DNA from 2 places in the Gordonia sp. NPDC003422 genome. Region 1 is predicted to be linked to the other one. Evidence: predicted binding sites of a transcription regulator. Region 1 holds the regulator's gene; the other holds the start of a gene.
The links. Region 1 encodes LexA, which represses DNA repair genes until DNA is damaged. Its sites were predicted from a motif close to CGAACANNTGTTCG; they were not measured.
Positions count from the first base shown of each region.

Region 1 (4,413 bases):
CTGACGACGGTGCCGGCCGGAACCCCCGTGCTGATCGACGGCACGCTCGGCACCATCACCATCGGCCCCGACGAGGCGACGGCGCGAGCACAGGTCGATGCCAGTCGTCGGCGTGCGGAAGCGGTCGCCGCCTGGCACGGGCCCGGGCGCACCGCCGACGGACACGAGGTCTCGGTGCTCGCCAACGTCGCGGACGGGGCGTCGGCACGCACGGCCACCGGATACCCCGTCGAAGGGATCGGGCTGTTCCGCACCGAGTTGGCCTTCCTCGACCGCCCCGACGAGCCGACGGTCGACGAGCAGGCGGGCATCTACCGCGAAGTGCTCGAGGCATTTCCCGGGCAGAAGGTCGTGGTTCGCACGCTCGACGCGGGCTCCGACAAACCGCTCAAATTCGTCAACCACAAAGACGAGGCAAATCCGGCACTAGGAGTTCGTGGCGACCGAATCGCGGTGGAGAACCCGGAGATTCGAGCGCACCAACTCGATGCGATCGCGCGGGCCGCAGCCGAAACCGGATCGACACCGTGGGTGATGGCACCGATGATCGCCAGCGCCCGGGAAGCAGCGGCGTTCGCGCAGGAGGTGCGTGCGCGGGGGATGACCGCCGGAGTGATGGTCGAGATCCCCGCCGTCGCGATTCTGGCGCCGCTCATCCTCGCGGAGGTGGACTTCGTATCCATCGGCACCAACGATCTGACGCAGTACACGATGGCCGCCGACCGGATGTCCGCGGACCTCGCGTCGTTGACCGACCCGTGGCAACCGGCGGTGCTCAAGCTCATCGCCGAGGTCGCGTCGGCAGGTCAGACGTTGGGCAAGCCGGTGGGGGTGTGCGGGGAGGCCGCCGCCGACCCCAACCTCGCATGCGTGCTGACCGGGCTCGGGGTGACCTCGCTCTCGAGTGCACCGGTCGCCGCGGCCGGCGTCGGCGCGCGGCTCGCCGAGGTCACCCTCGACGCGTGCCGCGAAGCCGCCACTGCAGCACTGGCAACCGCGGATCCGGCCGGTGCGCGTCAGGCCGCGACGTCGGTGCTCGACGCCGCAGCCACCCCGCTCTCTCCTGCCGTCTGAGACGAAGACTTCGGCTGTCCGTGGTTCCGTATGAAGTTGTGCCCGGATTCCGGGCACAACTTCAACGGATTGTGCTTCCGCTGTCGATGGCGGCGCCCAGGTCGCTGACCTGGGCAAATGCGTCAGTGTGGTGCCGCAAAATCTAGGGGAAGAGTTTCTTCCCCGGGGTTCACAGTCGTCCCCGAGAAATTTGTAGGGGAGGACTCTGAGGGTAGGGGAGGAAGTTTCTTCCCCTGCTTTCTGCGGGTGCCGCGTCCGTGCGGCGCGTTCCGCAGAACGCGCCGATCGACGTTAGCGGGCTCGACGGAACAGGTGCTCGCATTCCTCCCATCTGCTCGTAATGCATTGCGCGCGGATGGGAGACGCGCGCAGATGCGAGCACTCGGGATGGGTGGTCTGTGCGGGGGCGAGATGGTGTCCCCGGCGCATCGTCGGCGCTGCGTGAGTGCAGAAACCGCGTGTCTGGCCAGAAACCCGAGGCGCCCCAGCGGTTTCTGGCCACAGCTGAGGTTTCTGGCCAGGTCCACGGTCGGGTTGAAAGGTACAGATATCCGACGGGGTGTACTTGCCCTCAGATCCGGCGCATCACCGTCACAACCTTGCCGAGGATGGCGGCGTCGTCGCCGGGGATCGGCTCGAACAGCTCGTTGTGCGGCATGAGCCAGACGTGCCCGTTCTTGCGCTTGAACGTCTTCACCGTGGCCTCGCCGTCGATCATCGCGGCGACGATGTCGCCGTTCTCGGCCACGCTCTGCTGACGGACGACCACCCAGTCGCCGTCGCAGATCGCGGCGTCGATCATCGATTCGCCGACCACCCGCAGCAGGAACAGTGAGCCGTCCCCGACCAGTTCGCGGGGGAGTGGGAACACGTCTTCGACCGCTTCCTCGGCGAGGATCGGTCCACCGGCGGCGATCCTGCCCAGCACCGGCACGAAGGTCGGCGTCGGCAGCGGATCGCCTCCCGCGTTGGTCGCGGCCGGATCTGCGTCCTGCACGTTGACCGCGCGTGGACGGTTGTGGTCGCGCTTGAGCAGTCCCTTGCGCTCCAGCGTGCGCAGCTGGTGGGCGACCGACGATGTCGAGGTGAGTCCGACCGCGTCGCCGATCTCGCGGATGCTCGGGGGATAGCCACGTTCGCGCACCGATTGCCGGATCACGTCCAGCACGCCGCGCTGACGCGCGGTCAGCGACGCCTCGGCGGCGGCAGGATCGATGGGAGCGTCCTGGTCGCGATCATCGCTCCGAGTTCCGGTGCGCTTGGGCCGTGAGTCGCTCATCTGCTCGGATTCCTCTCTGTCGCCGCCTCGCTTGAGAGCGAATCGGCTGGTTGTCGGCGGCGGGTGTTGACATGTCCGTGGGCCCGAGCCTAGCGGAGCGCGACGATCACTTCAAACATTTGTTCGAGGTGTGGCGCGACTTTGTCGGTCGGGCGTGGTACAACTCGAACATCAGTTCATCGAACACGTGATCGAGGCCGTCGAACGTCCTCGACAGCGCGTTCGCCGAACTGCCCGAGTACCCGGCACAACCGCCACGAGCACCCCCGGAGGCCAGCATGACCAGCGCGACACTCACCCGTTCGGGCCGCGCCCGCACCAGCGTGGACTCGACCATTGTCACCACTCGTAAGGCGGCCGGCACGCCGCTGCGGACGCAGCCCGCGCCGCGCGGCATCACGCGGCCGACCGGCCGGCCGATCGGGCAGACCAGCCCGGCAGGTCGCGCCGACGCGCCGATGCCGGGGGTCGCGCCGACCTCGACGCGGTGCGGCGAGGCGGTGGGGCGTCGCGGGTCCAAACGGCCCGCATCCGCCGTGTACGCGCGTCGGCGTGCCACCGCGCTCGGGGTGCTCGCCGGTCTCGCGCTCGCGGTGTCGGTGTGGGTGATCGGCATCGTCGGCAACAACTACGCCGAGTCGCAGACCCCGTCGCCGACGAGTACCCAGGTGACGCACGTGCGGGCGGGTGACTCGCTGAGCACCATTGCGGCGCGGGTGGCGCCGGACGTTCCGCGCCAAGTGGTCATCGACGAGATTCTGGAGCTGAATGACCTGGAGTCCAGCGGACTTCGGGTCGGGCAGCCACTGCTGACACCCGCGTACCGCTGATCGGCGGGCGGTATCCTCGATGTCACAGGGACCGGTCGGGAACCGACCCGGCGTACGACTCGCATGTGCCGCCGTGTCCCGCGACAGGCGTGAGGATCACATGCGCTGCCCCTTCTGCAAGAACGAGGACACCAAGGTCATCGACTCGCGTGTCGCCGACGAGGGGCAGGCCATCCGGCGGCGTCGGGCGTGCGTTGAGTGCGGCCGCCGCTTCTCCACGGTGGAGAGCGCGGTGCTCGCCGTGGTGAAACGCAACGGCGTGACCGAACCGTTCAGTCGGGAAAAGGTGATGCGCGGGGTCCGTCGCGCATGTCAGGGGCGCGAGGTCGGCGACGACGACCTCGCACAGTTGGCGCAACAGGTGGAAGACGCCGTCCGCGCCAGCGGTTCGGCCGAGATCCCGAGCAACGAGGTCGGTCTCGCGATCCTCGGACCGCTGCGCAACCTCGACGAGGTGGCCTACCTGCGCTTCGCCTCGGTGTACCGGTCGTTCGATTCGCTCGACGACTTCCAGCGTGAGATCGACGACCTCCAAGGCCGTTCGGTCGCAACGAATGGCGCCGATACCAAGGTGTCAGCCGAGTCTGTCCAGGGTTCGTAGCGCCCTTTTCTCGGATACGGGGTACGCGGTTCCGATGCGCTGGGCGAACACACCCACCCGCAGTTCCTCGACGAGCCAGTGGGCTTCTTCGTTGACCGCGTCCCGCCTGGCCGCCGACACCTGCGCGAGACGCTGATTCCAGCGTTGGGTCACGCGGTCGATGACCGCGACGCCTTCCTGGTCGCGTGCCGCCGATGCGGGCAGCGCTGCCAACCTGGTCTGTGCGGCGAGAAGGTAGCGCGGCAACTCGGACAGGTGAGTACGCCCGGTGACGCGGACGAATCCGTCGAACACCAGGTCGTCGATCTGTTCGGCGACGTCGTCGGCTGCCACCGAACCCGCGTGTTGGTCGATCAGCGTGCGCACCGGGGCGAGGGCCCGAAGGGTCGCCACGGCGAGAGCGAAGTACTCGGGTGCGGCGGCCAGGGCTGCCGGCTGTATCCGCGCGCGCACGGTCTCGAACTCGGCGGGAGTGCGGACGGCGGCAACGGCGGCGGACGCATCAGCCATCTGGTCGCGGATCGCGCGTCGCGTGCAGTCGGCGGTGAGGTCCTCGATCCTGCGGTAGGGGCTCTGGCTCAAGGCGAGTCTGTCGGCCCCGGCCAGAGAGCCGACGACCTTCTTCGACA
Region 1 covers NZ_JBSFQL010000003.1:102,201-106,613, forward strand. Annotated here, with positions in the region: gene ACWDTF_RS03885 (phosphoenolpyruvate--protein phosphotransferase) at 1-1,074, shown strand, start outside; gene lexA (transcriptional repressor LexA) at 1,646-2,353, opposite strand; gene ACWDTF_RS03895 (LysM peptidoglycan-binding domain-containing protein) at 2,632-3,183, shown strand; gene nrdR (transcriptional regulator NrdR) at 3,284-3,784, shown strand; gene hrpA (ATP-dependent RNA helicase HrpA) at 3,758-4,413, opposite strand, start outside.

Region 2 (4,413 bases), on a different contig from region 1:
CCACATGAACATCTGGTCGATCGACATCTCCACGTGCATGATGTTGCCGCCGGTGAGTCCGAGTTCGGTTTCCAGATCAGCCGGTGTCTGCACGTGGAGGTGCTCGATGGTGTCGGTGAATCCCGGTGCGTGCCGGTCGAGTTCGCCGCAGACGGCATCGGCTGCGACCTCGCCCAACTGCGCCCACGAGCGCTCGCCCGCAAGTCGGTACGGATGCCACTGAGCCCAGAGCGTCAGCAGGTGTCGTCCGGGTGGAGCGAGGGTCGGGTCGATCGCGGAGTAACTCATGGCGACGCAGGCCGGACGCTCGGGTAGCTCGCCGACCGCCGCCGCGGCCTGGGCACGCACGAGGTGGGCGCGATCGGTGACGAGCAGACCCAGGCCGGAGTGCACGCTGTGTGCAGGCAGCCCCGATGGCAGCCCGGGATAGTCCGGCAGTGCCGTGGTGCCCACCCGAACCGCCATCCCGATGCCGTTGCCGACGACCACCGACGACCGCCACCGCCGCGCAGTGTCGGCATCGAAGCCACCCGCGGTCAGCAAGTCGAGGGTGGTGAGCACGTGGCAGGCGGCGATCACCTGATGGGTACAGCGGGGTGGCGATCCGTCGAACTCGACGCGCCAATGGTCGGAGCAGCGAGTGATCGATTCGGCCGGGGTGCCGACCGCAACCGCGCCGCCGTCGCCGGTGATGCGCGCGATCAGCGCCTGTGCGAGTGCGCCGCTGCCCCCGACGGCGCGTCCGGGTGGTATCCGGTGCATGAGTGCCGCAAACCCGACCATCGGTGCGGTGCCCGGTGCGCTCATCGGTGGTCCGGACTGCGCACCGAACCAGGCCAGCCCCGCCTTGAGGTGTTCGGAGGAGAACCAGCGGTCGAGGAGCGAGTCGCCCGAGCCCATCAGTTCTTGCGAGAGCGCCATCATCTGCCCGGCGCGGCGACCGGCGATTCCGGTGCGTGCCGTCGACGCAGTGTCACCGAGTCCGACGAACGCGCCCGCGAATCGTCCCGGCGTGGCCGGCCGGTAGAAGGTGCGCATCACGGCCTCGGCACGCGGTCCCCAGGTTGCCACGAAGCGTCGATATGCGTCGGCGTCGGCTGGGCCGCAAGCCTTTTCGATCGATGCGCAGGTGGCGTCGAGGTCGGTGCGGAACACGATGGGCGGCGCCGAGTCGGTGGCGGGGACAAATGCCCACGGATCGCAGTCCAAGTACTGCAGACCCGCCTCGGGCAGACGGAGTTCGTCGAGGATGGGGGAGTGCCGGATCATCAGATGTGCCGAGGAGCCGCGATCGACCCGGTAGCCGGGGAAGCGTTCCACCGTCGACGTGGCACCACCCGGGACCGTGTCGCGCTCCACGACGACGACGTCGCGGCCGGCCTGCGCCAGGTATGCCGCCGCGACCAGACCGTTGTGGCCCGATCCGATGACGATGGCGTCGGCGATGCCGGCCCCACCGCACGTTTGGGTGCTCACGGTTGCGGTCCGGCTGCCGGCCCGAGGTCGACCGGAAGCCGACGGCCGAGGAATGCGAAGGGGCGCGGATCGCCGGTGAACGTGAAGTTTCGCAGGACGTCGGTGAATCCCATTCGCCGGTACAGCGACCACGCGCGATTGCGTTCCTCGGGGATCTCCGGAGTGGACAGCAGGACGTGACTCTCGGGCCGTTCGGTCAGCAGCCGGCCCAGCAGCCACTGTCCGATTCCGCGACCCTGGGCGCTCGGGTGCACGTGCAGTTCGGTGAGTTCGAAATAGTCGGCCGCAATCCCTTCGACGACCTCGGCTGGATGCCCACGTTGGCGTAACCCGAGGCGGAGTTGCTGATTCCACCACTGGTCGGGCGCGCCGGTGTAGCCGTAGGCGATGCCGACGAGGACGTCGTTCTCCCCGAGCCCCACCGGCGGCTGCACCCGGCGGCGTGAGCCGGGCAGGGTGTGGGCCTCGTGCGGCGACACCGTGGTCACCGCTCCCAGCGCACGCCATCCGGGCCGCCCGATGTGCTCGCGCCACAGCGCTGCCCGGTGCACCTCCGTGCCGCGCGGGTATCCCATCGCGGTCACGTAGATGTCGAGGGCGGGTTCGAGCCACAGTCGGGCATCCTGCCCGGTCAGGGTGACCAGCCGGATCGTCAACGCCTCGCTGACCTTTCTCTCGGGATGGTCGGGGTGGGGGAACTTGTCACACCCGTCTTGAAGGATGGAGCAGAGCTAGCTATATTGAACGTGTCGAACGGGTGTTCGATGGATGTGCCTCCGCAAGCTGTTCGCGCGCACCCCGACGACGCGTCGCTTCGGCGGTGGGCGAGGGAAGCGCCTGCCGCCGGAGCGTCCGAGACGCTCCTGGAGTCTGGAGGAATCATGCGCGATCGCCGATCGCAGGCCCGACGCCGGTCGGTGCCTGCCGCGGGCCGGGTGGCTGCAGACCCGATCGTGGTGGGCCGCGCACGAGATCTGCTGGACCGTGCGCACATCCTGTTCGGCAACGCGGACGGTGTCCCCGACGACCCCGAGCGATTCCGCCAGTACTACCTGGCCGCGCTACGTGCGGCGGGCGCAGCGCTCGCCGTCCACGAACTGCCCGGACGTCCGCGGCGTGGGGCCACCGACGCGTGGTCGCGCACGGTCGTCGTGGTTCCTGAGCTGGCCCGCGAGGTGCAGGTCTTCGCGTCGCTGTCGGCCACCCGCATGCGCATCGAGTCAGGGATCGTTCGAACGATCGACCCGCGCTACGTTGCCGCGATGCGCGTGGCGGTCACCGGATTCCTGCAGCACGTCGAGGCTCACGTCATCGCTTATGAGCAGGGCCGGGTGAGTCAGGGGAACGATTCGATGGGCCGTACGGCGTGACGTGAGCCGCTCACCGCGACGCCGTTGACGACAGATCGACGCAGAACGGCAGGTAATGGTGGTCGGAGGTGCATTCACCTCGTATCATGGGATCAGAACAGGCGCATTCGCATGAAAATGCGCCCGAGGGTGACGTCGTAGTCGGCGTTACGCGGCCAGTTGGGAGAAGGAGGGTCGGTGCCACTTTCGGAGCACGAGCAGCGCATGCTCGAACAGATCGAAAACGCTCTGTACGCGGAAGACCCCAAGTTTGCGTCCAGTGTGAAGCGTCGGCGCCTCGGAAAGGCGAGCGGCCGCAGGCGGCTGCAGGCCGTGGCGATCTTTGTCGTCGGGCTCGTCCTGCTGGTCGGTGGGCTCGTCGTGGGTATCGACATCGGCGGCTTCCCGATCGTGAGTCTCATCGGGTTCCTCGTCATGTTTGCCGCTGGGCTCTTCGCGCTCTGGGGCGGGGGTTCCGACGCGGCCGGCGGCGACCGATCGCGTCGGGGCGGCAAGAAGCAGTCCGGAGGGGCGGGCGCGCAGAAGCGCAAGCTGTCCGAGCGGATGGAAGAACGCTTCAATCGCCGTTTCGAGCAGGAGTGATCTGAGCACGCCACACGTCGGCTGACACGTTCGCTGACACTTTACGTACGTACCGCCAGAGCCGCGCACCGAGGTGCGCGGCTCTCGCGCTTTCCGGTGGTCCATCCCGTCCCGATCCGAAGAGTTCGGTGAGCGGCGCTGCGACCTGGGGAAATGCGTCGGCGTCCTGCCGCAAAATCTAGGGGAAGAACTTCCTACCCGGGGTTCGTAGTCCTCCGCGAGAATTTTCTGGGGGAGGACACCAAGGGTAGGGGACGAGTTTCTTCCCCTACTTTTGTCCGCGCGACTCCCCGCCGTGCCCCACCCGGGCTCCCCACTGCGCCCCACCTGGACTCCCCACTGTGCCCCACCATTGCGTCGGAGCACGTCACATGTGACCCGGACGACGCAATCTGTCACTCTGATATGCCCAAAGAGCATCGTGAATCGCCGTTGCCACAAAATTTCCCCCACCCAATTTCTAGCCTCTGAGCTGGTCCTTTGATGGCTTTTGCCCACACAGGGCCACGAGGGGGTGGAAAGTGGTGGAAAGTGGGGTACTGTGGCAGCACCGGGTGAGGCAGACCGGAAATGCCGAACCCGGTGGGCGGGAGGTACCGACATGGCAGTGCGATTTGTCGGCACATTCACGCCCAAGCTGGACGACAAAGGGCGACTCACGTTGCCCGCCAAGTTTCGCGACGCGCTGGCAGGAGGGGTGATGGTCACAAAGGGCCAAGACCACAGCCTGTCGGTGTATCGAACCGAAGAGTTCGACGCGATGGCGGAGAAGATCGTCGAGGCGTCCCGCAACGATCCGGAAGCCCGCGCCTACCAGCGCTACTTCTTCGCCAGTTCGGAGGAGCAGCGGCCCGACGGGCAGGGGCGGATCCCGTTGTCCGCCGACCATCGGGCGTACGCGGGACTGACCAAGGAATGTGTGGTGTTCGGCAGTTTCGATCACCTGGAGATCTGGGATGCCGTCGCATGGCGTGACTACCAGAGC
Region 2 covers NZ_JBSFQL010000009.1:90,881-95,293, reverse strand. Annotated here, with positions in the region: gene ACWDTF_RS09945 (phytoene desaturase family protein) at 1-1,476, opposite strand, end outside; gene ACWDTF_RS09940 (GNAT family N-acetyltransferase) at 1,473-2,132, opposite strand; gene ACWDTF_RS09935 (SAV_6107 family HEPN domain-containing protein) at 2,358-2,846, shown strand; gene ACWDTF_RS09930 (DUF3040 domain-containing protein) at 3,024-3,428, shown strand; gene mraZ (division/cell wall cluster transcriptional repressor MraZ) at 4,030-4,413, shown strand, end outside.
Region 2: the regulator LexA is predicted to act here: its motif matches at 2,227-2,240, upstream of ACWDTF_RS09935 (SAV_6107 family HEPN domain-containing protein).